DNA from 3 places in the Enterobacter cloacae complex sp. 394F7 genome. Region 1 is predicted to be linked to each of the others. Evidence: predicted binding sites of a transcription regulator. Region 1 holds the regulator's gene; each other region holds the start of a gene.
What was found. Region 1 encodes Fur, which represses iron uptake genes when iron is present. Its sites were predicted from a motif close to ATAATAATGAGAACNACTATCAA; they were not measured.

Region 1 (10,038 bases):
GTTTTACCGACAGCCACCTCTTTGCCCCACTGCGGGCGGTGCTGGAACAGGTAGTTGATTGCCACAGCCAGGTAGTGGTTTGGGTTCATCAGCCCGGCCGGGGTAACGATACCGTGGCGGTCATAATCCGGGTCGTTGGCGAAGGCCAGATCGAATTTGTCACGCAGTGCCAGCAGGCCTGCCATCGCGCACTCGGAGGAGCAGTCCATACGGATCGCGCCGTCTTTATCAAGGTGCATAAAGCGGAAGGTCTGATCGACGTGATCGTTAACGATGGTCAGATCCAGCTTGTAATGCTCTGCAATGCGTTTCCAGTATTCAATACCGGAGCCGCCCAGCGGATCCACACCCAGCTTCAGGCCGGCTTTCTGGATAGCCGCCATATCGACGATATCCGCCAGCCCTTCCACGAACGGCTGCACCAGATCCTGCTCTTTCACGTGGCCGGACGCCATGGCCGCATCCAGAGAGATACGCTTAACGCCTTTCAGACCATCGGCCATTAAGGCGTTGGCGCGGTCTTCCACCACTTTGGTGACGTTGGTATCTGCCGGGCCACCGTTAGGTGGGTTGTATTTGATACCACCGTCTTCTGGCGGGTTGTGAGAAGGCGTGATAACGATACCGTCAGCCTGTGGGCCACCTTTTTTGTTGTGCACAAGGATAGCGTTAGAGACGGCAGGCGTTGGGGTGAAACCGTTATTTTCCTGCACAATTACATCAACGCCGTTCGCCGCCAGAACTTCCAGCACGGAAATGAATGCCGGTTCAGACAGGGCGTGAGTATCTTTCCCCACGTAGCACGGACCGGTAACACCGTTTTTGGCGCGCTCTTCCGCGATGGCCTGAGCAATGGCCAGAATGTGCGGTTCGTTAAAGCTATGGCGTGCCGCGCTACCGCGATGGCCTGATGTCCCAAACTTCACTGCGTGTTCTGCGTTGCCCACGACCGGTTTCAGCACATAATACTGCGCGGTCAGCTGAGCGACGTTAATCAAATCGCTTTGTTGTGCAGGTTGGCCTGCACGGCTGTGATTTGCCATTACCGGGTCCTTCTGATGCAAGGGTTAAATTGTACCGCAAACCTTTTCAATCAATTCCGCCGGGAACTGCATGGACTGCATGATGTGTTCAACCATGCTGCACTTGCGGCCCGTATTGGTATTGGTGATGACCCAGTACGGTGTGCCAGGGACATGTTTAGGTTTGGTCTGGTTGCCATTTTGCAGCAGCGTCTGCTCGTCGCCCGCGAAATAGACGCGCGTGCGACCGTGCAGCGACTCAGTCGCTTCAGCAAACGCCTTGTTATCCAGTGAATAAAGTGTAGACAGCACCAGCATGAAGCGGTTGACCGCTTTTTTCTGCTCTGCATATTCATCAGACAGCAGCAGCTCGCGCATCGCACGTACTTTGTCTTTCACCTGCACGGCGGCAGGTTTTGCTTGTGCAACAACACTCGGCTGAGACACGACATCTTTAGTGGCTGGGGTAGCAGACGGTGAGGCGGCGGAAATTTTAAGCATTCGCCGTAAAATGTCGGACGCGCTCTCCCCGATATGCCGCGTTTGGCTGGCAATAAACTGATAGAGTTCGTCATCAACTTCGATTGTTTTCATCTTAATCCAGTGCGATATCTTATCTGAATACAAGTCGTTGAGATTATAAAGTCAAATCCCAACAGCGGATAGCGTCAAACCAGGTTGGCGGCAAAAGTCAGATTAAACTGGAACCTTGCAGCCGGGCGGCAGAATGGTCAACATAATACCCTAACCTGTCACACCTAAAAAAAGAACTTTGCCATGAAATTGAATACCCGAGCGCAATCTGCACAATCGCCGAACACGAATCCTCCCATCGTACTGGTTCACGGGCTGTTTGGCAGCCTGGATAACCTGGGCGTGCTGGCACGCGATCTGGTTACCGATCACGATATTTTGCAGGTGGATATGCGAAATCATGGCCTTTCCGGGCGTTCAGAAGAGATGACCTATGCGGCCATGGCGCAGGATCTGCTGGATACGCTGGATGCCAACAATCTCGAGAAAGTGACGTTGATCGGGCATTCAATGGGCGGCAAAGCGGTCATGGCCCTGACGGCTCTGGCACCAGAAAGAATAAGTGGCCTGGTGGTCATAGATGTCGCCCCGGTGGATTACCACGTCCGTCGCCATGATGAGATTTTCGCCGCCATCAACGCGGTGACCAACGCTGGCGTCTCGACGCGCCAACAGGCAGCCGTCGTTATGCGTGAGCATCTGGATGAAGAAGGGGTTATCCAGTTTCTGCTGAAATCGTTCGTTGACGGCCAGTGGCGGTTCAACGTGCCGGTGCTGTGGGAGCAGTACGATAACATCGTCGGTTGGGAAACCGTTCCGGCATGGCCGCACCCTACCCTCTTCATTCGTGGCGGCAATTCGCCCTACGTTACCGACGCCTGTCGCGATACCCTGCTGGCGCAATTCCCGCAGGCACGCGCTCATGTCATAGCTGGCGCCGGACATTGGGTTCATGCGGAAAAACCAGATGCCGTCTTACGCGCCATTCGCCGCTATCTGACTGATACGGCAAATTGATTAAAAAGAGAGCGACTGGAAGGCTGCGGGCTTCCAGTCGTTGGCGTGCCGTTTTTGGTGATGTATGATGGCGCGCTTATCGCCCAGGCATTAGCAGGGCGGCGTGTTTCCCCCGAAGTCTCAGAATCATGGCCAAAGAACAAACGGACCGTACGACACTAGATCTGTTCGCGAATGAGCGTCGACCGGGACGACCAAAAACGAATCCGCTTTCGCGCGACGAACAGCTGCGTATTAATAAACGCAACCAGCTTAAACGCGATAAAAATCGTGGGCTTAAGCGTGTCGAACTGAAGCTCAACGCCGACGCTGTCGATGCGCTAAACGAACTGGCTGACGCGCGTAATATCAGCCGCAGCGAGCTGATCGAAGAGATGTTACTCACCCAACTCGAGACCATGCGCAGTAAGGCATAAGTCCGAAAAATCCCTTTATTACCCTTTTCATGTAGCACAGAGTGCAGTCCTGCGCGATAGCTGTTTCCGCAGGGTTGCCTGTTCTGCTATTATTGCCTTTATCCGTGGACAAATTGCGCCACCATACCATTAAGTATCAAGAGGTTATTTTACTCATGGCAATTATCGGCATTTTCTTCGGCAGTGATACCGGCAATACCGAAAATATCGCAAAAAACATTCAGAAACAGCTCGGTAAAGACGTTGCCGATGTGCACGACATCGCCAAGAGCAGCAAAGAAGATCTCGAAGGCTATGACATCCTGCTGCTGGGTATTCCGACCTGGTATTACGGTGAAGCCCAGTGTGACTGGGATGATTTCTTCCCAACGCTGGAAGAGGTGGATTTCAACGGCAAGCTGGTTGCCCTGTTTGGCTGCGGCGACCAGGAAGATTATGCAGAGTACTTCTGTGATGCGCTGGGCACCATCCGCGACATTATTGAGCCAAACGGTGCCGTTATTGTAGGTCACTGGCCTACCGCTGGTTACCACTTCGAAGCGTCTAAAGGTCTGGCAGACGACGATCACTTCGTGGGTCTGGCGATTGACGAAGATCGTCAGCCAGAACTGACCGCCGAGCGCGTTGAAAAATGGGTTAAGCAGATCCGTGAAGAGCTGCACCTGGACGATATTCTTAACGCCTGATGATTCTTGCGGCGCAACGGTGGTTGCGCCCATAAACCAGGTCAAACCGATTAAATTAATTGCTACAATCTTTTAACTTTTTCGCCCAGACCTGTACAATGACCCCCTGATAAAACGTGGCTTTCACAATGCAAGTTTGTTGGTGATACCACGTTTTTATAAGCATACTTTACCTGAGACTTGCAGTTTTCATTTAGCCATGGCAGTTCTATAATGAGACGCATTATCCCGGGTGCAATTTCTGTCACTTCCTACAGAAGTGAATCGTTTAGCAACAGGACAGATTCCGCATGACTGACAACAATACCGCATTAAAGAAGGCTGGCCTGAAAGTTACGCTTCCTCGGTTAAAAATCCTTGAAGTGCTTCAGGGTCCAGACAATCACCATGTCAGTGCGGAAGACCTTTATAAGCGTCTTATCGACATGGGCGAAGAGATTGGGCTGGCAACCGTCTATCGTGTGCTGAACCAGTTTGATGACGCGGGCATTGTCACCCGTCATAATTTCGAAGGCGGTAAATCTGTATTCGAACTGACTCAACAGCATCACCACGATCACCTGATCTGCCTGGATTGCGGCAAGGTCATTGAATTCAGCGATGATTCCATTGAATCTCGCCAGCGTGAAATCGCCGCACGTCACGGTATCCGCCTGACGAACCACAGCCTGTACCTGTATGGTCACTGCGCTGAAGGCGATTGCCGCGAAGACGATCACGCGCACGACGCGAAATAAACACGTTTCATACTCTGAGCCAGCCGCAAGGTTGGCTTTTTTTTTGCCTGCGGTCTGGCAAAAAAAAGCCCGGCAGCGCAGCGCTACCGGGCATGATAACAGCGGGTTAAAGGCTGTTGTTGCTGCGAATCTCTTTCCAGATCTGATCGCAACGCTTCGCGACTTCCTGATCGTTACCGGTTTTACGCGCCTGGATACAGGCCTGGTAATCCATTACGCGAATATTCTCCTGGGTTGCGAACTGTTCATGCGCTTTCTCTTTTTTCAGCACATTCAGCACGCTCTGACAGGCTTCGATCTTCTCCGGCGAACCTTCCGCCGTATTGATACACGCGCTGTAGGCTTCTTTCAGACGGGAGTCCTCTTTCGGGGCCTGATTCTGCGCACAAGCCACCAGTCCCGATGCCAGCAACGCGACGATTACAATCTTTTTCATATGTAGTCTCCGGTCCGGCGGGAATTACCCCGCCGGACGAGTCATCAGAAGATGGTGAACGGTGCGATAACCATGAATTTCACGTCGCGTTCATCCTGGAAGATGTTGCCGTAACCGCCGGCGTAGCTCGGGATATCGGAGTGGTTGTCGTATTGTGTAAAGTGCAGTTTGAACATAGTACCTTTGGCGCGACCATCCTGCAGGGTGTAGATCGCATCCAGGCTGTAAGCGGATTCTTTGAGACGATAGTTTGGATCGTAGTATGCGTCTGGCGTTGCCATATCAGCAGGCTTCGCATCCCATGCGTAGGCGTAAGATGCCCCCACCGCCCAGCCTGGCAGGTTCCAGTTTTTCAGATCATACATTGCGCCGAAGAAGACTGCTTTTTCGCCATCGGCATTGAAGTCGGAACGGTTATCCCACCAGATATCCAGACGACCGTTTGAAGATGCATAGGTTGGGGTCATACGCTGCAGGAAGTAGCCCTGCTGCCCTTCCGCTTTAACCCACGTTCCTTCAAGACGCAAATCTACCTGACCGACTTTGTAGCCGAAGGTCAGCGCCTGCAACCACGCCGTGCCGTCATAAATATCATTCACGCCACCATCACTGACTTTATCTCGCGTACCGTAGAACTGGTAGCTGGTACTCAGCGGGCTACCCGCGATGTCAAATTTATAACTGGCCTTAGCAAAATACTGATCGATATAACCTTCCGCCTGACCAAATGCCGCTTCAAGCACTAAATCATTTTTAAAGTCGTACTTCGCGCCCAGCGAGTGAAGATAATCCACTTTGGTCTTTTTATCGTTCTGGTAGAACTTGTCCATTTCGATATGCCATGGCGCTTTATACTCGTTGGTCCACATATACGAGAAGCTCAACGCACCTGCGTCACCGTAATCAAAATTGGCGCCCGCTTCTGCCCCCTGATAGGTACCTGGCATAAAGCTCCAGTGCGGTGCTAACAGGGTTTGACCGGTTGGCTGAATATAACCACCGCGCGCCCATACCGGGCCGTATTTAAATTTCGCGGCAGCTTTATACAGGCTGATACCGCTTTTATCTCCGGACCAGTCTTCTTTATACGCTTTATTACTGGAGGAGAAGGCTATTTCGTTCGGGTGGCCGCTGTCACCATTTTCCGCCATTTCAATTGCCGTGAAGGCGGCAATATCCAGACCGAACATATCGGCAGCGTAACCAGACTGGAAATCCAGATTGGCGTTCCAGGTAGAGTGAGAAAGGTTCGTTTTATATTTATCTTCCGTGACATCTTTACGGTCACGTTCACGCTGCCAGTAATAAATACCGCCCGTGAGGGTTGAATCATCGATGAAGCCTGCTGCTTTAGCGTCTGGCGTCACCACCAGGCCTGACATTGCTGTCACACCGGCAATAGCCAGCGCCAGCGCACTACGTTTGCCACTGAACGTACGCATAGATTATTCCTCTTTGACGAATTAAAACGCCTAAAACGGCGAAAAATATAAAAGACCTGATGGTCAGGGGTAGTCGGAAATACCCTCGAATAACTACCGTCTTTAGGTTATTTTTCGCGACGCGAATTATCAATGCTTTTCGGTGGCTAAAACTCAGGATTATGACGAAGAGCACATAATTGGTAGTGCTTTGTAACATTTAACGGGATGCCAGTACTGGCGGGGGAAAAGGCCGATTTTCAATAAGTAACGCGTTAAATGATATTCTTTTTACGGTGCGTCAGACTTTTGAAAGGGGATAAACTTTTTTTAAAAAAAATAAGTAGCACCACATTGACCTGTTATTTTTATAAACGCTATTTGGCTACTGCTTTAAAGGCATGATCACTCTATAAAAAAACGCCGCATTACGCGGCGTTTGTTTCTCATTGACCAGCGCGGCGTTATTATTCGCCGATCTTCGTCCAGGTATCACGCAGACCAACCGTACGGTTAAATACCGGTTTTTCAGCGGTGCTGTGACGGCTGTCCAGGCAGAAGTAACCTTCACGTTCAAACTGGAAGGCTTTACCCGCCTCAGCCGCTTTCAGGGATGGCTCAGCGTAACCCTGTTTAATGACCAGCGATTCCGGGTTGATGGTCGCCAGGAAGTCTTCAGCTGCGCCTGGGTTAGGCACGCTGAACAGACGATCGTACAGACGAATCTCTACCGGCAGCGCGTGTGATGCACTGACCCAGTGGATCACGCCTTTCACCTTACGACCGTCCGCCGGATCTTTGCTCAGGGTCTCGGCATCGTATGTGCAGAAGATCGTGGTGATGTTGCCTTCCGCATCTTTTTCTACGCGCTCAGCCTTGATCACATAGGCGTTACGCAGACGCACCTCTTTACCGAGCACCAGTCGCTTGTACTGTTTGTTCGCTTCTTCGCGGAAGTCAGCACGATCGATCCAGATTTCACCACTGAACGGTACGTCACGACTGCCCATCTCCGGTTTGTTCGGATGGTTAGGCATCGAGACCATTTCGCTCGCACCCTGCGGATAGTTTTCGATAACCAGTTTTACCGGGTCGATAACGGCCATCGCGCGCGGCGCGTTTTCGTTCAGATCTTCACGAATGCAGGATTCCAGAGACGCCATCTCAATGGTGTTATCCTGCTTGGTCACGCCAATGCGTTTGCAGAACTCACGGATTGACGCCGCGGTGTAGCCACGACGGCGCAGACCGGAGATGGTCGGCATACGTGGGTCGTCCCAGCCTTCAACGTGCTTATCGGTCACCAGCAGGTTCAGCTTACGCTTGGACATCACGGTGTATTCCAGATTCAGACGAGAGAACTCGTACTGACGCGGATGCACCGGAATTGTGATGTTATCCAGCACCCAGTCGTACAGACGACGGTTGTCCTGGAATTCCAGCGTACACAGCGAGTGGGTGATGCCTTCCAGCGCATCGCTGATGCAGTGGGTGAAGTCGTACATCGGGTAGATGCACCACTTGTTACCGGTCTGGTGATGTTCAGCGAATTTAATGCGGTAAAGCACCGGGTCGCGCATCACGATAAACGGTGATGCCATATCGATTTTGGCACGCAGGCACGCTTTACCTTCCTCGAAACCACCAGCACGCATTTTTTCAAACAGCGCCAGGTTCTCTTCCACGCTGCGATCGCGGAACGGGCTGTTTTTACCCGGTGCCGTCAGCGTGCCGCGGTATTCACGGATTTCATCCGCAGAGAGCTCGTCAACATAGGCCAGACCTTTATTGATCAGCTCAACGGCATAGGCATACAGCTGATCGAAATAGTCAGAGGAGTAGCAGATATCGCCAGACCAGTTGAAGCCCAGCCATTGCACGTCGTTCTTAATGGACTCAACGTATTCGATGTCTTCTTTTACTGGGTTGGTGTCATCGAAACGCAGGTTGCACTGCCCCTGGTAATCCTGTGCGATACCAAAGTTCAGGCAGATCGATTTGGCGTGACCAATGTGCAGGTAGCCATTTGGCTCCGGCGGGAAACGCGTATGCACTGTGGTGTGCTTACCACTGGCCAGATCTTCATCGATGATCTGACGAATAAAGTTACTCGGGCGGGCTTCTGCCTCACTCATCGTGGATTCCTCAAAGCGTAAACAACGTATAACGGCATATGATCTTATAAGCCGGACGTAGTGACAACCCTTAAAACGTCCCGGAAGAAAATAATGGGGGCATTTGCTGCAAAAAAAAGCGGCGGAGGATCTCCCCCGCCGCTTAAGGCATGACTCTACTCAGGAGCGATTACTTGCCTTTAATCTCATACAGTGGCGTTTGCCCCGCAACCACCTTACCTTTCGCCTGAAGCACCAGGCCGCTGAAGTCGTCGGTGTTGCTGCATACCACCGGGCTTATCATCGAACGGGCATTGGCGTTCAGGAAGTCCAGATCCATTTCCAGAATCGGCTGACCTGCAACCACTTCTGCGCCCTCTTCCACCAGGCGAGTAAAGCCCTGGCCGTTCAGCGCAACGGTATCAATACCCATATGAACCACGATCTCCGCGCCTTTTTCGGTTTCGAGGCAGAACGCGTGGTTGGTGTTAAAGATTTTCACGATGGTGCCCGCCGCAGGAGACACAACGGTTTTCTCCGTTGGTTTCACCGCAACACCGTCACCGACCGCTTTGCTGGCAAACGCTTCGTCAGGTACCTGCTCAAGCGCGACCACCTCACCCGTAACCGGTGAAACCAGCGCGGCGATAGTAGCGGCGTTTGGTACAGCCTGCGGTTTAGCAACCGGAGCATCAGCCACAGGCGCGCTATCCGTTGAGGCAGCAGCAACCGGTCCACGGGCAACCACTTTTTTCATTTCATCGCCGATAGATTCGGCTTTCGCACCCACAATAACCTGGATGGTTTGTTTGTTCAGTTTCACCACACCAGACGCGCCCAGGCGTTTGCACATGGCATCGCTTACGCGCGCAGAGTCGCCAACGGTCAGACGCAGACGGGTAATACAGGCATCAATGGCTTTCAGGTTGTCGGTACCGCCTACCGCGGCGATATAGCTGGTTGCCAGCTGGGTCAACCCTTCTTCGGTATTGCTGTTTGCTTCACTGGTTACGACGTCATCTTTTGTATCTTCGCGGCCCGGCGTTTTCAGGTTAAACATACGAATAACCGCGCTGAACAGGAGGAAGTAGACAACGAAGAACACCAGGCCCATCACAACCAGCATCCAGACGTTTTTGCTGGCTGCCGGCAGGTTGTACATCAACACGTAGTCGATCGCACCGGCTGAGAAGGAGAAGCCCGCGTGAATGCCCAGCAGGGTGGCCACAAACAGGCTGATACCGGTAAGCACCGCGTGCATGAGGTACAGCAGCGGAGCCAGGAACATGAACAGGAATTCCAGTGGCTCAGTAACACCGGTCAGGAACGCCGTTACCGCAACAGAGAGCAGCATGCCGCCAACCATTGGGCGACGCGCTTTTGGCGCGGCCAGATACATTGCCAGTGCAGCGCCCGGCAGACCAAACATCATGATTGGGAAGAAACCGGACATGAACATGCCCGCAGTGCCGTCACCCGCGTAGAAGCGGTTGATATCACCGTGGAATACGGTACCTGCCGCGTTGGTGAACTCACCAATCTGGAACCATGCGATGGTATTCAGAACCTGATGCAGGCCGGTTGGGATCAGCAGACGGTTGATGAAACCGAAGATACCTGCCCCCATTGCGCCCGCAGACACGATCCACTCACCG
Region 2 (10,038 bases), on a different contig from region 1:
ACTTAAGCCAGGCCCCCATACCGGCGACAACAGCGCCAACGATCGCGAGCGCCAGCCAGAGTAACGGTTTTCTGAATGACGTCACGGAAAGCGCGACAGTGGCGGTCATCGCCACCGTTGCAGGCATCACGCACAAAGACCACACCGTATCGGATGGCAATTTCGCATACGCAATGTACTCGCTGATCCCGTAGCAAATCAGCCCCTGTAAAGCGCCCACCAGCACGATGGCCAGGCGCGTTGAAGGGGATAACGTTTCACTGTTTTCCATCTCTCATCCCTTTTCCAGAAAAGCGTATTGTTTCATCAATCCGCGGACGACATGAATCGTTTTCATACTGTAACCCTTACGTAATTTTCTTACGTGTATGCGATTACATTCACATTCTTTCCGATAAAATCACCAGCCATTAACCTTTTCGGAACATTTTCCCCAACAAAAAAGCGATTCCTGCGATAATCCGCCTGCCCTGTGACTGGAGTCGCAGCGTTTTCCGTTAGTAAGGGTTTTGACCAGATACGTAAATCTATGAGCCCCGTCGCGGTTAACAACCTCAGAAAAACCCTACAATTTCAGGCAGTACATATTGGCTAAGGAGCAGTGATATGCGTGTTACTGGTTTAACCCCGCAAGATCTCAAGGCTTATGGTATTCACGACGTCCAGGAAATCGTCTACAACCCCGATTACGATACGCTGTATCAGGAAGAGCTCAATCCAGCACTGGAAGGATACGAGCGAGGTGTGTTGACTAACCTTGGTGCTATCGCCGTCGATACCGGTATCTTTACCGGTCGTTCGCCGAAAGATAAGTATATCGTCCGAGACGAAACCACCCGCGACACGCTGTGGTGGGCTGACAAGGGCAAAGGGAAGAACGATAACAAACCGCTCTCCCCGGAAACCTGGCAGCATCTGAAAGGGCTCGTCACCCAACAACTTTCCGGCAAGCGTCTGTTCATTGTCGACGCTTTCTGCGGCGCTAACGCCGACACCCGTCTTTCCGTGCGTTTTATCACCGAAGTGGCCTGGCAGGCACATTTCGTGAAAAACATGTTTATTCGTCCAACCGACGAAGAGCTGCAGACGTTCAAACCCGATTTCATCGTGATGAACGGTGCCAAATGCACCAACCCACAGTGGCAAGAGCAGGGCCTGAACTCCGAGAACTTTATCGCCTTTAACCTGACCGAGCGTATCCAGCTGATTGGCGGTACCTGGTACGGCGGCGAGATGAAGAAAGGCATGTTCTCGGTCATGAACTACCTGCTGCCGCTGCGCGGTATCGCCTCTATGCACTGCTCAGCGAACGTCGGTGAAAAAGGGGATGTGGCGGTGTTCTTCGGCCTGTCTGGCACCGGTAAAACCACCCTGTCTACCGATCCAAAACGTCGTCTGATTGGGGATGACGAGCACGGCTGGGATGACGACGGCGTGTTTAACTTCGAAGGCGGTTGCTACGCGAAGACCATTCGTCTGTCTGAAGAAGCTGAGCCAGATATCTTCCATGCCATCCGCCGCGATGCGCTGCTGGAAAACGTCACCGTACGTGCCGACGGCTCTATCGACTTCGACGACGCATCCAAAACCGAAAACACCCGCGTTTCCTACCCGATCTACCACATCGACAACATTGTGAAGCCGGTGTCGAAAGCGGGTCATGCGACGAAGGTGATTTTCCTGACGGCGGATGCGTTCGGCGTGCTGCCGCCGGTTTCCCGCCTGACCGCCAGCCAGACGCAGTATCACTTCCTCTCCGGTTTTACCGCCAAACTGGCGGGCACCGAGCGGGGCGTGACGGAGCCAACCCCAACGTTCTCCGCCTGCTTCGGCGCGGCCTTCCTGTCGCTGCACCCGACGCAGTACGCAGAAGTGCTGGTAAAACGCATGCAGGCCTCCGGGGCGCAGGCGTACCTGGTTAACACCGGCTGGAACGGTACCGGCAAGCGTATCTCCATCAAAGATACCCGCGCCATTATCGACGCCATTCTGGATGGTTCTCTGGATAACGCTGAAACCTTCACCCTGCCGATGTTTGATCTGGCTATTCCAACGGCGCTGCCGGGCGTGGATACGCATATCCTTGACCCGCGTAACACCTATGGATCCCCGGAACAGTGGCGTGAGAAAGCGGAAACGCTGGCGAAGCTGTTTATTGAGAACTTCGAGAAGTATACCGATACCCCGGCGGGTGAAGCACTGGTGAGTGCGGGACCGAAGCTGTAGGTAAAAGCAAAAAGGCAACGAAAGTTGCCTTTTTTAATGGTTTCTCCCTCTCCCCGTGGGAGAGGGCCGGGGTGAGGGCATCAGGCCGCACCCCGATTACCCCTCTTTCACTTGCCCCCGCGTCACCGGCACCGGCAACCAGGCGCGAATGCTCAACCCACCCCGCTCGCTGGTACCAATCTCCAGCAACCCGTTATGGTTATCAACAATACGCTGCACAATCGCCAGGCCTAAACCGGTTCCGCTGGTGCTGCGCGCGCTGTCGCCGCGCACAAACGGCTGGAACAGATGCTTACGCTGCTCGGGCTTGATACCCGGACCGTCATCTTCCACCTGGAACCAGGCGCGGTTGAGTTCCGATCCGCTGCTGACTTTAATCCAGCCATTACCGTAGCGGGCCGCATTCACCACCATGTTTGCCACCGCGCGCTTGATGGAGAGCGGGTGCATGCGAACCTGAATTTCACCGGCCTGAAGGTCGGTATCAATCTCACGCTCGTAGCCGCTTTCAGCCGCCACCACTTCGCCCAGCACCGCGTTCAGGTCAGCCATCTCCATCGGCATCTCCTGCCCGGTACGCAGGTAGTCAATAAACTGCTCAATGATGGCGTTACACTCTTCGATATCCTTGTTGATGGACTCGGCGAGATAACCGTCCTCTTCGCCCATCATCTCCGTCGCCAGTCGGATACGCGTGAGTGGCGTACGCAGATCATGGCTGACGCCCGCCATCAGCAGCGTACGGTCATCCGCCAGCTGTTTGACGCCAGCCGCCATATGATTAAACGCGCGCGTCACCGAACGCACCTCCGATGCGCCATATTCACGCAGCGGCGGCGGAATGATCCCTTTACCGACCTGGAGCGCAGCGTGTTCCAGGTCGACCAGCGGTCGGTTCTGTATACGGATAAACAGCCACGCGCCGCCTATCGCTAACAGCATGATGGCGAGGGTGTAGCGGAACAGCGGCGAGAAGTCGCCCTGGTGGATTTCGGTCAGCGGAACGCGCACCCAGATATTGGGCGACAGCCAGGTTTTCAGCCAGACGACCGGCGAGCTTTTGTTGACCTCAACACGCACCTCCGTCGGGCCCCCCAGCTGCTGCGCCATCTGCTGGCTGAGGAATTCATAGTGCTGTGCCCAGCGCAGACCTGCGTCTTCCGCCGCTTCATTCGAATAGAGCGAAATGCCCAGTTCACGGTAGATTTCACGGCGAAACGCCGGAGGAACCACTAACTGCGTGCCGTCCTCCAGCTGCAGTTTATCGGTCATCAGCATACGTACTTCGTACGCCAGGACCTTATTAAACTGCTGAAGGCTCGGCAGGATCGCAAAGTTCAGCACCACCAGGTAGGTTGTCACCAGGCTGACAAACAGCAAGGTGACAATCAAAAGCAGGGTACGGGCAAACGAGCTTCGCGGTGAGAAGCGCATTCGCCTCATGCTTTAGCGCCGTCCGGGACGAACACGTAGCCCAGACCCCACACGGTCTGAATATAACGAGGATGCGCCGGATCTTCTTCCACCATGCGGCGCAGACGAGAGATCTGCACGTCGATGGAACGTTCCATTGCCGAGTATTCACGGCCGCGCGCCAGGTTCATCAGCTTGTCACGGGAGAGCGGCTCACGCGGGTGGCTGACCAGCGCTTTCAGTACCGCGAACTCACCGCTGGTGAGCGGCATTGGCTCGTCTTCACGGAACATCTCACGCGTACCGAGGTTCAGCTTGAACTTCCCGAACGCAATCACCGCTTCTTCCTGCGACGGTGCGCCTGGCAGTTCGTTCGCCTGACGGCGCAGCACGGCCCGAATACGCGCCAGCAGTTCACGCGGGTTAAACGGTTTAGGAATGTAGTCGTCAGCGCCAATTTCGAGGCCCACGATACGGTCAACCTCTTCCCCTTTCGCCGTCACCATAATGATTGGCATGGGGTTGCTCTGGCTGCGCAGACGGCGACAGATAGAGAGCCCGTCTTCGCCCGGCAGCATCAGGTCGAGGACCATCAGATGAAAGGATTCACGGGTCAGCAGGCGGTCCATCTGCTCAGCGTTCGCGACGCTACGAACCTGGAAGCCCTGCTCGGTCAGATAACGTTCCAGCAGCGCACGCAGGCGCATGTCGTCATCCACGACCAGAATTTTGTAGTTCTCTTGCATTGTGTGTACTCCCAAAGGTTCGGATAGTCTAATAACAGCGTATTCTAAAAAAGTGCACGGGTTCGACCAGCGAATTCTGGTATAAATTCTAGTCGAAATTGTTACAAAGCATATTTAACAGCAGCTTATCTGCACAATTCATCACATAAATGATTATTAACGCTGTCTGATAGACTACGTGATACGTAATGTGCGCAATGTTTGCAATGAAGTCGAGTCTGAAGGTCACAGTATGAAAACGCCCCTGATCACCCGCGAAGGGTACGAAAAACTCAAAAAAGAGATGGATTACCTGTGGCGCGAAGAGCGTCCGGAAGTGACCAAAAAAGTTACCTGGGCGGCAAGCCTGGGCGACCGCAGCGAAAATGCTGACTACCAGTACAACAAGAAGCGGCTGCGTGAGATCGACCGTCGGGTACGCTATCTGACCAAATGTCTCGAGAATCTTAAAATTGTCGATTATTCACCGCAGCAGGAGGGCAAAGTCTTCTTCGGCGCGTGGGTTGAGATCGAGAATGATGATGGCAATACCCTGCGCTTTCGCATTGTCGGGTACGACGAAATTTTTGGCCGTAAGGATTATATCTCCATCGACTCGCCGATGGCCCGCGCGCTGCTGAAAAAGGAGGTGGGTGATTTAGCCGTTGTCCAGACGCCTGCCGGAGAAGCGAGCTGGTACGTCAATGAGATCACCTACGTAAAATAGTCCGAGAGCGCCCTCCACGGCTGGCATTTTACCGTGTCAGCCCGTATAACTATCCCCTGATTTTTGACCCACAAGATGATAAAGCCATGATGAAAGATTCGCTCTGCCGCATTATTGCGGGTGAACTTCAGGCCAGAGCCGAACAGGTAGAAGCTGCCGTTCGCCTGCTTGATGAAGGGAACACCGTGCCGTTTATTGCACGTTATCGTAAGGAAGTCACCGGCGGTCTGGATGACACGCAGCTGCGTAACCTGGAGACCCGTCTGGGCTACCTCCGTGAACTGGAAGACCGCCGTCAGGCAATCCTCAAATCCATCGGCGAACAGGGCAAACTGACCAGCGATCTGGAAAAGGCCATTAACGGCACCCTGAGCAAAACTGAACTCGAAGACCTCTATCTGCCCTACAAACCGAAGCGCCGTACGCGCGGGCAGATTGCAATTGAAGCAGGTCTGGAGCCGCTGGCCGAGCTGCTGTGGAACGAACCGTCACACGACCCGGAAACCGAAGCGGCCAAATTTATCGACGCTGACAAAGGCGTGGCAGACACCAAAGCGGCCCTTGATGGCGCACGCTACATTCTGATGGAGCGCTTCTCCGAGGATGCCGCCCTGCTCTCCCGTGTGCGTGATTATCTGTGGAAGAACGCCCACATCGTCTCTACCGTGGTGGCAGGCAAAGAAGAGGAAGGCGCGAAATTCCGCGACTACTTCGATCACCACGAACCGATTTCAACCGCGCCTTCTCACCGTGCGCTGGCTATGTTCCGCGGCCGTAATGAAGGCGTGCTGCAGCTCTCTCTCAACGCCGACCCGCAGTTTGATGAGCCGCCAAAAGAGAGCCACTGCGAGCAGATCATCACCGATCACCTCGGCCTGCGCCTGAATAACGCCCCGGCAGACAGCTGGCGTAAAGGCGTGGTGAGCTGGACATGGCGCATTAAGGTGCTGATGCACCTCGAAACCGAACTGATGGGCACCGTGCGCGAGCGTGCGGAAGACGAAGCAATCAACGTCTTTGCCCGTAACCTGCATGATCTGCTGATGGCCGCACCTGCTGGCCTGCGTGCGACCATGGGTCTCGATCCGGGTCTGCGTACCGGCGTAAAAGTGGCGGTGGTTGACGGTACCGGCAAGCTGGTGGCAACCGACACCATTTACCCGCATACCGGTCAGGCGGCGAAGGCCGCTGTAGTGGTGGCCGCGCTGTGCGAGAAATATAACGTTGAGCTGGTGGCTATCGGCAACGGTACGGCCTCCCGCGAAACCGAACGTTTCTACCTCGACGTGCAGAAACAGTTCCCGAAAGTGACGGCGCAGAAAGTGATCGTCAGCGAGGCCGGGGCGTCCGTCTATTCTGCGTCAGAGCTGGCGGCCCAGGAGTTCCCGGACCTGGACGTCTCCCTGCGCGGTGCGGTCTCTATCGCCCGTCGTCTGCAGGATCCGCTGGCGGAACTGGTGAAGATCGACCCGAAATCCATCGGTGTGGGCCAGTATCAGCACGACGTGAGCCAGACGCAGCTGGCGCGTAAGCTGGATGCGGTGGTGGAAGATTGCGTAAACGCCGTGGGCGTGGACCTGAACACCGCCTCCGTTCCTCTGCTGACCCGCGTGGCAGGCTTAACCCGCATGATGGCGCAGAACATCGTTGCCTGGCGTGATGAGAACGGTCAGTTCCAGAACCGCCAGCAGTTGCTGAAGGTAAGCCGTCTGGGGCCGAAAGCGTTTGAGCAGTGTGCGGGCTTCCTGCGCATCAACCACGGCGATAACCCGCTGGATGCGTCAACCGTTCACCCGGAAGCCTACCCGGTGGTTGAGCGCATTCTGGCAGCGACCCAGCAGGCACTCAAAGACCTGATGGGCGACAGCAACGCGCTGCGCAACCTGAAAGCGGTCGATTTCACCGACGAGCAGTTCGGCGTGCCGACCGTAACCGACATCATCAAAGAGCTGGAAAAACCGGGCCGCGATCCGCGTCCTGAGTTCAAAACCGCGACCTTTGCCGACGGCATCGAGACCATGAACGACCTGCTGCCGGGCATGGTGCTGGAAGGCGCCGTCACCAACGTCACTAACTTTGGCGCTTTTGTCGATATCGGCGTGCATCAGGATGGCCTGGTGCATATCTCATCGCTCGCCGATAAGTTCGTTGAAGATCCACATACGGTGGTCAAAGCGGGCGATATCGTGAAGGTGAAAGTGCTGGAAGTGGACCTGCAGCGCAAGCGAATCGCCCTGACCATGCGTCTGGACGAGCAGCCAGGTGAAACCAACGCGCGCCGCGGCAGTAACGGCGGTGGCCGTGAGCAGCAGCGCCCTGCTGCTAAAGGCGCGAAGCCGCGCGGGCGTGATGCGCAGCCAGCGGGTAACAGCGCAATGATGGATGCGCTGGCGGCCGCGATGGGTAAGAAACGCTAAGGTTGTAAATGCCCCTCACCCTAACCCTCTCCCCAAAGGGGAGAGGGAACTTGAACACCCTCTCCCTTGGGGAGAGGGCCGGGGTGAGGGGACAAATTATATCGCAAGAGATGAAACCGATTGCATATCCATATTTAAACCACCATTTATCACCCCGTTAACAAATAATCCCCTTTTCGTTTTCCCGTCATTTCAGCAAATATTGAGCAAGGTCAAACAGGCCGTAAATTAATACGCTTAACAACATTCCGTCACAGTTTTCATATTGCTGATAAAAACTATTCTCATTATCATCCCATAGTAGATAATTTAACCTTCCGTGGAATCAGGCATTATGCAATTCACTCCAGACAGTGCATGGAAAATTACCGGTTTTACCCGCGAAATTAGCCCGGCCTATCGGCAAAAGCTGCTGTCGCTGGGCATGCTCCCCGGCTCGTCATTCCAGGTGGTGCGCGTGGCCCCGTTAGGTGATCCCGTTCATATTGAAACCCGGCGCGTGAATCTGGTACTGCGTAAAAAAGACCTCGCATTAATTGAAGTCGAAGCCTTATCCCAATAACAAGCCAGCGGTTTCAGTGAGTCGAAAACAATGAAAAAATTAACTATTGGCTTAATTGGCAATCCTAATTCCGGCAAGACAACGTTATTTAACCAGCTCACCGGTGCACGCCAGCGTGTGGGTAACTGGGCGGGCGTAACGGTTGAACGTAAAGAAGGCCAGTTCACCACGACAGACAATCAGGTCACCCTGGTGGATCTGCCCGGCACCTACTCCTTAACCACCATTTCGTCACAAACCTCGCTCGATGAGCAGATTGCCTGTCACTATATTCTGAGTGGCGATGCGGACCTGTTAATCAACGTGGTCGATGCATCTAACCTGGAGCGTAACCTCTATCTGACGCTGCAGTTGCTTGAGCTGGGGATCCCCTGCATTGTGGCGCTCAACATGCTCGACATCGCAGAGAAACAAAAGCTGCGTATCGACGTCGACGCCCTCTCCGCGCGTCTGGGCTGCCCGGTCGTTCCGCTGGTTTCTACCCGTGCCCGCGGAATTGACGCACTGAAGTTGGCCATTGACCGCCACGCGGGCAACGCCGACGTTGAGCTGGTGCACTATGCGCAACCGCTTCTGCGCGAAGCCGGTCTGCTGGCGCAGGAGATGGACAACAGCATGCCCGCCAGACAGCGCCTGTGGCTCGGCCTGCAGATGCTGGAAGGCGATATCTACAGCCGCGCCTATGCGGGCCATGCTGCAGACAAACTGGACGTGGCGCTGGCGCGTCTGAGCGATGAGCTCGATGACCCGGCCCTGCACATCGCCGACGCGCGCTATCAGGCCATCGCCGCCATTTGCGACGTGGTCAGCAATGCCCTGACGGCTGAGCCAAGCCGCTTTACGGCCGCCGTGGACAAGATTGTGCTTAACCGCTTCCTCGGTTTGCCAATCTTTTTACTAGTCATGTACCTGATGTTCCTGCTCGCCATTAACATCGGTGGCGCGCTACAGCCTATTTTCGATGCTGGTTCTGTGGCGATATTTGTCCACGGTATTCAGTGGCTGGGCTACACCCTGCACTTCCCGGAATGGCTGACCATTTTCCTCGCCCAGGGGATCGGTGGTGGTATCAACACCGTTCTGCCGCTGGTACCGCAAATCGGCATGATGTACCTGTTCCTCTCGTTCCTTGAGGACTCCGGTTACATGGCGCGTGCGGCTTTCGTGATGGATCGTCTGATGCAGGCCCTGGGTCTGCCGGGTAAATCCTTCGTCCCGCTGATTGTCGGCTTCGGCTGTAACGTGCCGTCGGTAATGGGTGCGCGCACGCTTGATGCCCCCCGCGAACGTCTGATGACCATCATGATGGCGCCATTTATGTCCTGCGGGGCGCGACTGGCTATCTTTGCGGTCTTCGCCGCGGCCTTCTTTGGGCAGGAAGGGGCGCTGGCGGTCTTCTCGCTGTATGTGCTGGGCATCGTGATGGCGATCCTGACCGGGCTCATGCTTAAACACACCATCATGCGCGGGGAAGCGTCGCCGTTTGTGATGGAACTGCCGGTGTATCACGTACCGCATCTGAAAAGCCTGGCGATCCAGACCTGGCAGCGCCTGAAAGGTTTTGTGCTGCGCGCCGGTAAAGTGATTGTTATCGTCAGCATCTTCCTGAGCGCGCTGAACAGTTTCACCCTGAGCGGGCAGGCGGCGGATAACATCAACGACTCCGCCCTCGCCTCCGTGAGCCGCGTCATTACCCCGGTGTTTAAACCGATTGGCGTGCATGAAGACAACTGGCAGGCGACCGTTGGCCTGTTCACCGGCGCGATGGCAAAAGAGGTGGTGGTCGGCACCCTGAACACGCTTTACACCGCTGAGAATATCCAGGAAGAAGAGTTTAACCCGGCAGCGTTCCACCTCGGTGATGAACTGCTCGGCGCGGTGGAAGAGACCTGGCAGAGCCTGAAAGACACCTTCAGCCTGAGCGTACTGGCGAACCCGATTGAAGCCAGCAAAGGCGACGGCGAAATG
Region 3 (10,038 bases), on a different contig from region 1:
TTCCTGAAGAAATCGGGCCTGGTCCAGTACCACAGCCGTTGTGCTTCGGGTTTCAGCCTCAGACCATACGCGCCGTAGACTTCACTGAAGAGCGTGACAGCCTTATAGGTCCCCAGCCCTTGCTGTCGGCTGAAGCCCAGGAATTCTGCGACCTCCATCGAGCCGTCAGCGAAAATTCCCTCCGTTTGCTTATCACCGAGGAGGTTGTGTGCGGCCTCACGTGAAATAGTGTTAAGCCCGTTAACAACAATCACGGCACCGGCCACCACGCCCACCGGCGTCATGGAGGACATCATGACGATCCCGCCAAAGATAGCCGCCCCTGCTACCACCACGTCAACAGCTGAGATGATGTAGCCCACAATTTTGTTCTCGTCCCGGACAACCTTCACCTCGGCATAGAGTTTTGCATAGCCGGTTTTAAGAGCACGGGACTGTTCAAGCAGACTGGTATTCTCAGCACGCAATGCCTGCAGACAGGCCATACAGTCATCATCCGTTTTTGCCCGGCGTGCGGCCTCAAATTGAGCCATGATGAATGCCCTGATCTCATCTACAAACTGAATCCGGATAAAACCATCCTGAAGATGCATAGCCGCTACCGTATTGGCCGTATTAACCAGTTTCCTGGCCTCCAGGTTGATCATAGTTTCTGCCCAGGCACGGGGGTTCTGGCCGGGTAAAAGCAACGTGTCCATTTATTGCCTCGCTTATCGGTTTTTGAAAGCATATTCCCGAAACGATTTTTGACAACAAATAATAGCGTTGAAATTCCCCTGTCCGTCGCCCACTGAGTGAAAACTTGCCACCACATTCCTGAGAACAATCCGGTGAAAGGCCGCACGAGGCGGCCTTTACATGTTATGCCGTGAGACGGAACTTCTGCACCGAACGCTGAAGCTCTTCGGTCTGCCGCTCAAGTGCCGCTGCCGCGGCGGAGACCTGCTCCACCAGCGAGGCATTTTGCTGGGTTACACCGTCCATCTGCGTAATGGCAACCCCGACCTGGGAAATGCCTTTGCTTTGCTCCTCAGAGGCTGACGCAATCTGCTTCATGATGGTGGTCACTTCCGTTACATCGCGCAGAATCGCTTCCATGGTGGTCCCCGTGTCGTTCACCAGTTGAGCCCCCTGCTCGACGCGAGCGACGGAATCGGCAATCAGCCCTTCAATCTCTTTCGCCGCGTTGGCGCTGCGGCTGGCCAGATTACGCACCTCACCTGCCACCACGGCAAAGCCACGGCCTTGCTCACCCGCTCGCGCCGCTTCCACTGCTGCGTTGAGCGCCAGAATATTGGTCTGGAAGGCGATACTGTTTATCACGGTGGTGATTTCAGCAATTTTCTTCGAGCTGTCGGAAATACCGCTCATGGTGGTCACCACCTCCTCCACCAGCGAGCCACCGCGGCTGGCCGTGGTCGATGCCACATCCGCCAGCTGGCTTGCCTGACGTGCGCTTTCGGCGTTCAGCTTCACGGTGGCAGTGAGTTGCTCCATGCTGGCTGCTGTCTCTTCCAGCGCGGCAGCCTGCTCTTCGGTACGGGAGGAGAGATCGTTGTTACCGCTGGAGATCTCGGTCGCCCCGCGCCAGATATTTTCACTGCCCGCGCGGATCGTGCTGACCGCCTCGCGCAGGCTGTCCTGCATGGCACTCAGCAACGGCACCAGCTGCCCCACACAGTTACGACCAAACGGTTCAATGGGCTGGCTGAGATCGCCCTGCGCAATCTGGCGGAACTGCTGACGAATTCGGTCCAGCGGTTTCACCAGCATCGCCACCAGGTAACGGTCGCTAAAGAGCAGGATCAGCAGACCAATCACGGTGGCGGCAATAATCACCGTGCGGGTCATGCTGGTCAGGCCATCCACCACTACGCGGGTACTGTCGAGGGTCTTCGCAGCGGCGTTATTGAACTCCTCAGCGGCCGCACCAAACGCACGGCTCAGCTGTGGCGTGACGTTATTAGCCTGCTGGCGATAACCATCCAGCGCGCCCAGCTTCGCCTGCTGCATTTGTGGCGTAACGCCCTGCTCGAGCAGCGCCTGCCAGGTGCCGATCACCCGGGAGGAGACCTGTTCATCCATCGGACCCGGAGAGATCGCTTTCATCTCGGCCAGTTTTTTGCCCATGTTATCCAGCGCCTGCTGGGCGGAGGCCAGATCCGGCGTACCGCCGGCGGCTTTGACTTCCATCGCGCGGCTCAGTCGGGTAACGAAGCGGAAATACTGATCGTTGCCCTGGCTGAGTATGGTCATCTGTTTCACCAGCTGGCGATCGACTTCATTGCCATCCGAAACGCGAGAGAGGGACCAGGTGCTGTAGAGTCCAACGCCTGCCCACATTAAACAAAAGATCCCCAGGATCGTCAGCATGACGAAACGGATCGTGAAATTACGGAGCATGTTCATAAGTGTTCCTTGCCGTGAGGGTGAGTTCGCCCAGAGGCGAGTACTACTCTCGTTATCGGCAGGAACCGCGGAAATTATAACCTTTTGTAACTATTTTTCGTTAGCGTGGCTTCACAGGTACCACAGCACCGATTAACGCTTAGAGGCCTTTCCCGCCGCGACATCGCTTCACGAGCAGATTTATGGTTTGATAATCAAAGAATGAAAACGCTGTTTCAAAAATTCATCGATAAGAAAGGAGACATCATGTCCTGGCACCCTAACCCCGGCCGTTATGAAAATATGCAGTACCGCTACTGTGGCAAAAGCGGGCTGCGCCTGCCTGCGCTGTCGCTCGGCCTGTGGCATAGCTTCGGCCATGTTCACCCGCTCGACACCCAGCGTGCGCTACTGCGTAAAGCCTTCGACCTCGGTATCACCCATTTCGATCTTGCCAATAACTACGGCCCGCCTGCGGGGAGCGCGGAAGAGAACTTTGGTCGCCTGCTGCGGGAGGATTTTGCCGCCTGTCGCGACGAGCTGATTATCTCCACCAAAGCGGGTTACGACATGTGGCCGGGACCGTATGGCTCGGGCGGCTCGCGCAAATATCTGCTCGCCAGCCTCGACCAGAGCCTGAAGCGTATGGGTCTGGAATATGTGGATATTTTCTATTCCCATCGCGTGGATGAGAACACGCCGATGGAAGAGACCGCTGCCGCGCTGGCCCATGCGGTGCAGAGCGGTAAAGCGCTGTATGTCGGAATTTCGTCCTATTCAACGGCGCGCACGCAGAAAATGGCTGACCTGCTTCGCGAATGGAAAATTCCACTGCTCATCCATCAGCCGTCGTACAACCTGCTTAATCGCTGGGTGGATAAAACCGGCCTGCTGGAGACGCTAAAGCAAAACGGTACTGGCTGTATTGCGTTTACCCCACTGGCGCAGGGGTTGCTGACCGGAAAATACCTCAACGGTATTCCTGAAGGTTCGCGGATGCAGCGCGAGGGGAATAAAGTGCGCGGGCTGACGCAGAAGATGCTGACCGAAGCCAATCTGAACAGTCTGCGCTTGCTCAATGAGATGGCACAGGCACGTGGTCAGACAATGGCGCAGATGGCGCTAAGCTGGCTGCTGAAAGATGAGCGCGTAACGTCCGTGCTGATTGGCGCGAGCCGCCCGGAACAGCTGGAAGAGAACGTTCAGGCGCTGAAAAACCTGCGCTTTAGCGAAGAGGAGCTGATACGCATTGATAAGCATGTTGCGGATGGAGAGTTGAATCTGTGGCAGGCGTCGTCGGATAAATAGTGCGGTCTGTTGCCCTCTCCCACAGGGAGAGGGTGGTTAAGAAGGAAATTACTTCTTGCTGATCTTATCCAGATACCCCATCACAAACGCCGAAAGCACAAACGTGAGATGGATAATGACATACCACATCAGTTTGTTGTCCGGGACATTCTTTGCGTCCATGAACACGCGTAACAGGTGAATAGAGGAGATCGCCACAATCGAGGCGGCCACTTTATTCTTCAGCGACGTGGCATCCATTTTGCCCAGCCAGCTCAGCTTTTCTTTACGCGCGTCGATATCAAGCTGGGAGACAAAATTCTCATAGCCAGAGAACATCACCATCACCAGTAAGCCCCCCACCAGCGTCATATCCACCAGTGACAGCAGAACCAGAATCAAATCTGCTTCGGCAATGGAAAAGATGTTCGGCAGAACATGCAAGATTTCCTGGAAGAACTTAATCGTGAGCGCAATCAGCGCCAGCGAAAGGCCAAAATAGACGGGTGCCAGTATCCAGCGCGAGGCGTACATAGCGTTTTCAAAGAAGCGTTCCATAAAGTCCTGTCTGCAAACGAAACCAGCACTCAGTATATCGCAACGGCGCTAACTGTTTGCAACAACTAACCATTACACGTTGTCAGGATCCACCTCAGGGCGCGCATACTCCGGCCAGACCAGCACCACCAGCTCCGGATAGGCTTCCAGGCTGAACTCGCGAAAGCACTGACGCAGGTTTAATACGTCTAAATCGGAATACGAGACCTTCTCACCATTCAGACAGCGCTTTTTGATATTGTCGTAATATTTATAGACCGCTGAATTCAGGTCACTGCAGCGACGCTGCGCTTCAAACAGGCCCGGCGTGTCATTAATTTCCGACATTTTCATCCGCTTTATTGTCGCGTGCAAAAAGTCGATATATTCATGGTTCACCCGCCAGTACCAAACCGGCGTCACCGAGTTCATCAAAACAGAGAAATGGTCTTCACCTTCCTCTTTAGTCATCAGTTCAGGCTGTGGGGTTTCACTGGTGTCTTTCGACTCTTTCGTTTTATTGAACTCCTGCATCAATAAAAGAACACCAGCGGTCAGTAATAGTAATGTAATGACCGTAAAAAAGATGCTGTTCATGGGTTGGCTCCATTTTTTTTGATTTTAAAATTGCCTCATGATATTGTCAACGAATCTCACGCCTTTATCTTCCCCACCTTGTTGAAATTAAAGGAAATTAAAAAATGTTGCCCGACTATCTCGTCCCGGCTAAGTACCACATCACGCCTGTGGAACAGCAACCGACGGAAGCAGAAAAAGAGGCTAATTTCACTCAGGGAAAAAGAAAGCTCGCTGATTTTGAACCAGACATATTAATTGGTGTTTCCCGTAGCGGCAAATCCCGTAATATGTTGCTGGAAGAGCACGATCGTCATATAAAGGATCGGTTATTTCGCGCCATCAAAATTGAAGCCTTTGTCCACCTGTTGAATGACCTGCAGGCAGAAGGCGAAATAGATGCCCAGAAACTAAGTCAAATAATGGCCGAAAAGACCAAAGAAATAAATGAAGCGGGCAATGAAATTTGGCTTAATCTAATTACGCGAGAAAAAAACAACCCTATTTTTTATAACCTGGGGGAAGATTAATGTGAAAGACGTTAAAGATAACGATGTTTATTTGACTTTAGATGAGAAAAAAAGTGACGAATTTATCTTAAAGCAAAATCTCGAGGCTTTGCGTAACACCAAAAACGCCGAGATGACGCGTATTACCCAGGATCTGGTTTCCATTCCGGCGACGCTGGTGCGCCTGAAATGGCAGAACCGCCGCGAGATTTATCCCTTACAGGTCAAGGAAGAGATTTACGGCGCCGTGATGAATGCCATCATCGAACAACGGCCCGAGCTGAAAGAGAAGCTTCTGGGGCGTCTGGAGGCCAATTATCAGTATCTGCTGGCCAGAGAAACCGCGACCCTGCGCCTGACGCGCAAACTGTCTGACGGCGAGTATCGTACCTCAAACGTCACCAGCGTCGCGCTTGACGAGGACGCGCTGGCAGCCCTCTCTCCCGCGTCGACGGATAACAAACACGAATAACCCGACAGGGATAAAAAAAGCCGGCTTTCGCCAGCTTCTTCGTTATTTCGCGGCCGCTTTCTCTTCGCCGACCAGCCCAATCTTCAGATAACCCGCCTGATGCAGCGTATCCATGACCTTCATCATGGTCTCGTAATCAACGGTTTTATCCGCACGGAAGAAGACCGTCGTGTCTTTCTTACCGCCAGTGAGCTGATCCAGCGCCGGGATGACAGAGTCAGCCGTCACCGGGTCGTTGCCGAGGAACATCGATTTATCTGCTTTCACCGACAGATAGATGGGCTTTTCCGGGCGCGGCTGCGGCTGGCTGGACGAGGCCGGCAGGTTTACCTTCACGTCGACCGTCGCCAGCGGCGCAGCAACCATGAAGATAATCAGCAGAACCAGCATAACGTCGATAAACGGCGTCACGTTGATTTCATGCATTTCGCCGTTATCGTCCAGATTTTCATTAAGACGCATTGCCATAATTCATTAACCTACGCGCAGTTTGGACGCCGCGTGCACCGGTTTAGCGGCACTGGCATTCAGATCAAGATCGCGGCTTTGCAGCAGCAGAACCTGTGCGGCGACATCACCGAGGGTGGCTTTATAGCTGCCAATCATGCGCGCGAAGACGTTATAGATAACCACCGCAGGGATCGCCGCAACCAGACCGATAGCGGTCGCCAGCAGCGCTTCGGCGATACCCGGTGCAACTACCGCCAGGTTCGTCGTTTGGGTTTGCGCAATCCCGATAAAGCTGTTCATGATGCCCCAGACCGTACCGAACAGCCCCACGAACGGCGAGATGGCCCCGATGGTCGCCAGATATCCATTGCCCCGGCCCATATGACGGCCCACGGCGGCGACGCGACGCTCCAGACGGAAGCCGGTACGTTCTTTAATACCTTCGTTATCTTCACTGCCTGCGGAGAGTTCCAGCTCGTTTTGCGCTTCGTTAACTAACAGGGTGGTCAGGCTTTTCGCGTGGAAGGATGAGGTCATATCAGACGCCTGATCCAGAGAGCGGGCTGCAGCCAGCTGCTGTTGCTCACGCTTGAGGCGGCGCTTCTGAGAAATCAGCTCGGCGCTCTTGCCAAAGAAGATAGCCCACGTGATCACGGACGCCAGAATCAGGCCGATCATCACAATCTTAACCACGATGTCAGCATGATGATACATGCCCCAAACGGAGAGATCCGTCTGCATCAAATTATTACCCACTCTGTATCTCCAGGACGCAAATCACAAAATCTGAACGTAATAATATCAAAACATCGTCGAATTGATAGTCGTTCTCATTACTATTTACATAGTGCCGCAATTTTCGCTCATATTCCTTGCGCTTACGCAGTAAAAATTTCTTATGCGGTTTTTTGCTAATATTTTCTGCTTATTCGATAAGCATCCGGGTGCAGATTTTCACATTCGTGGTAGTCTGGACGTCCAGACGTATAAAAACAGGGTTAGCGAACATGACCAAGAAGCATCTTGATACCACGCTGGTACAGGCCGGGCGCAGCAAGAAATATACTCAGGGTTCGGTGAACAGCGTGATCCAACGGGCCTCCTCGCTGGTGTTTGATACCGTAGAGGACAAAAAAATCGCCACGCGTAACCGCGCCAAAGGCGGGCTGTTTTACGGACGTCGTGGCACGCTAACCCACTTCTCACTGCAGGAAGCCATGTGCGAGCTGGAAGGCGGCGCAGGCTGCGCGCTGTTTCCGTGCGGTGCGGCGGCAGTCGCCAACACCATTCTGGCGTTCGTGGAACAAGGCGACCATATTCTGATGACCAACACCGCCTATGAACCGAGTCAGGATTTCTGCACCAAAATCCTCTCCCGACTCGGCGTAACCACGGGCTGGTTCGATCCGCTGATTGGCGAAGGCATCTCAGAGCTTATTCAGCCCAACACGCGCATTGTGTTCCTGGAATCTCCGGGTTCGATCACCATGGAAGTACACGACGTGCCGGTCATCGTGAAAGCCGTGCGCAGCAAAGCGCCAGAGGCGATTATCATGATCGACAACACCTGGGCGGCAGGCGTGCTGTTTAAAGCGCTGGAATTCGACATTGATATCTCCATTCAGGCGGCGACCAAATATCTGATTGGCCACTCAGACGGCATGATCGGCACGGCCGTTTCTAACGCCCGCTGCTGGGATCAGCTGCGGGAAAATGCCTACCTGATGGGGCAGATGGTCGATGCCGATACCGCCTACATGACCAGCCGCGGCATTCGCACGCTGGGGGTGCGCCTGCGTCAGCATCACGAAAGCAGCCTGAAGATAGCTGAGTGGCTGGCGCAGCACCCGCAGGTTGAGCGCGTTAACCATCCGGCACTGCCGGGCAGTAAAGGGCATGAATTCTGGCAACGAGACTTTACGGGCAGCAGCGGTTTGTTCTCATTCGTTCTAAAAAAACGGCTGAATAATGACGAGCTGGCAAGCTATCTGGATAATTTTACCCTCTTCAGCATGGCCTACTCCTGGGGCGGGTTTGAATCCCTGATCCTGCCAAATCAGCCGGAGCAGATTGCGGCCCTGCGCCCTGGCGGTGAAGTGGACTTCAGCGGCACCCTGATTCGCCTGCATATCGGTTTAGAAAACGCGGACGATTTAATTGCCGATTTAGCAGCAGGGTTTGCGCGTATCGTGTAGAGTGCTGGCAAACATGTACTCCATGGATGCTTTTGTGGACACCGCCACCAGAAAAGTCTGCATTAGTTGCGCCCGCGATCAACCCCATCGGGCAAATAAGGGAGTACAATAGTGCTATATCTGTTGTTCCACAGGAAAGTCCATGGCTGTTATTCAAGATATTATCGCGGCGCTCTGGCAACACGACTTCGCCGCACTGACCGATCCTCACGTTGTAGGTATCGTCTATTTCGTGATGTTCGCGACCCTGTTTCTGGAAAATGGATTACTGCCAGCCTCATTTTTACCCGGTGATAGCCTCCTTTTGCTTGCGGGGGCGTTAATCGGTAAAGGTGTCATGGACTTCACGCCGACCATGGTGATCCTCACCTCCGCGGCAAGCCTGGGCTGCTGGCTGAGCTATCTGCAGGGCCGCTGGCTCGGCAACACGCGCGTCGTGAAGGGCTGGCTGGCGCAGCTACCGCATAAATACCATCAGCGTGCGACCTGCATGTTTGACAGGCATGGCCTGCTGGCCTTGCTGGCCGGGCGTTTTCTGGCCTTTGTTCGCACCCTGCTGCCCACCATGGCAGGCATTTCCGGCCTGTCGAACCGCCGCTTCCAGTTCTTCAACTGGCTGAGCGCGTTGTTATGGGTGGGTGTCGTTACCACTCTCGGCTACGCGCTGAACATGATCCCGTTTGTGAAGCACCATGAAGACCAGGTAATGACCTTCCTGATGGTGCTGCCGATGTTCCTGCTGGTGGCTGGACTGGTGGGAACGATTGCGGTGGTGATTAAGAAGAAGTACTGCAGTGCATAAATAAAAGCCGGGTGGCGCTATCGCTTACCCGGCCTACGTTTGCCGTCAGACTCCCTGCATGGTTCGGATGCGTGACGCATCTTCCCCCGGCGTGACGCCGAAGTAGCGCTTAAACTCCCGACTAAACTGCGACGCACTCTCATATCCGACCCGCATCGCCGCCGCGCTGGCCTTCATGCCGTCGTGGATCATCAGCATCCGCGCCTTATGCAGACGGTAGGTTTTAAGGTATTGCAGCGGCGAGGTGCTGGTCACTGACTTAAAGTTGTGGTGAAACGCCGAGACGCTCATGTTCGCTTCCGCCGCCAGCTGGTCAACGCTGAGGTTTTCCGTGTACTGGCTTTCGATGCGCTTGAGCACGCGGCTTATCAGGCTGAAGTGGGTCTGCCGACTGACCAGCGCCAGTAGTGCCCCGCCACCCGGCCCCAGCAGCACATGATAGAGAATTTCGCGGATGATTTGCTTACCCAGAATACGCGCATCCAGCGGCCTCTCCATCACGTCCAGCAGACGCTCAATGGCACAGAGGATCTCCTCTGACAGCGTGGCTGAGTTAATGCCGCTCGCCGCCATCGACGGCTGGAAAAGCTCGTCTTCGCCAATGTCCATCAGCAGCTCCTGAAGCTGAAGAATATCGACATTTACGCGGATCCCCGCCAGCGGTACCTCCTCTGTCGCGAAGGTTTCACATTCGAAGGGTAAAGGTACTGTCAGCAGCAGATATTCATTGGTGTCATAACGGAACACGCGTTCATTGATATAACCAATTTTATGGCCGGAAAAGAGAAAAACGATGCCCGGCTGATACATCACCGGCGTCCG

Region 2: the regulator Fur is predicted to act here: its motif matches at 7,780-7,802, upstream of feoA (ferrous iron transporter A).
Region 3: the regulator Fur is predicted to act here: its motif matches at 7,037-7,059, upstream of exbB (tol-pal system-associated acyl-CoA thioesterase).

The regions. Positions count from the first base shown of each region.
Region 1 covers NZ_JBXWCS010000009.1:109,621-119,658, reverse strand. The annotation lists gene pgm (phosphoglucomutase (alpha-D-glucose-1,6-bisphosphate-dependent)) at 1-1,043, opposite strand, end outside; gene seqA (replication initiation negative regulator SeqA) at 1,068-1,616, opposite strand; gene ybfF (esterase) at 1,800-2,573, shown strand; gene ybfE (LexA regulated protein) at 2,702-2,989, shown strand; gene fldA (flavodoxin FldA) at 3,145-3,675, shown strand; gene fur (ferric iron uptake transcriptional regulator) at 3,966-4,412, shown strand; gene chiQ (ChiQ/YbfN family lipoprotein) at 4,519-4,848, opposite strand; gene chiP (chitoporin ChiP) at 4,893-6,290, opposite strand; gene glnS (glutamine--tRNA ligase) at 6,737-8,404, opposite strand; gene nagE (PTS N-acetyl glucosamine transporter subunit IIABC) at 8,574-10,038, opposite strand, start outside.
Region 2 covers NZ_JBXWCS010000013.1:27,949-37,986, forward strand. The annotation lists gene AC2FAK_RS18075 (DUF4153 domain-containing protein) at 1-271, opposite strand, end outside; gene pckA (phosphoenolpyruvate carboxykinase (ATP)) at 607-2,226, shown strand; gene envZ (two-component system sensor histidine kinase EnvZ) at 2,323-3,669, opposite strand; gene ompR (osmolarity response regulator transcription factor OmpR) at 3,666-4,385, opposite strand; gene greB (transcription elongation factor GreB) at 4,618-5,091, shown strand; gene AC2FAK_RS18100 (Tex family protein) at 5,178-7,508, shown strand; gene feoA (ferrous iron transporter A) at 7,843-8,070, shown strand; gene feoB (Fe(2+) transporter permease subunit FeoB) at 8,101-10,038, shown strand, end outside.
Region 3 covers NZ_JBXWCS010000006.1:165,170-175,207, reverse strand. The annotation lists gene AC2FAK_RS11285 (DUF4225 domain-containing protein) at 1-533, opposite strand, end outside; gene AC2FAK_RS11280 (methyl-accepting chemotaxis protein) at 862-2,409, opposite strand; gene AC2FAK_RS11275 (aldo/keto reductase) at 2,656-3,696, shown strand; gene AC2FAK_RS11270 (TIGR00645 family protein) at 3,745-4,233, opposite strand; gene AC2FAK_RS11265 (ESA_00282 family adhesion-associated protein) at 4,306-4,809, opposite strand; gene AC2FAK_RS11260 (hypothetical protein) at 4,914-5,318, shown strand; gene AC2FAK_RS11255 (hypothetical protein) at 5,320-5,769, shown strand; gene exbD (TonB system transport protein ExbD) at 5,812-6,237, opposite strand; gene exbB (tol-pal system-associated acyl-CoA thioesterase) at 6,244-6,975, opposite strand; gene metC (cystathionine beta-lyase) at 7,227-8,414, shown strand; gene yghB (DedA family general envelope maintenance protein YghB) at 8,557-9,216, shown strand; gene AC2FAK_RS11230 (AraC family transcriptional regulator) at 9,262-10,038, opposite strand, start outside.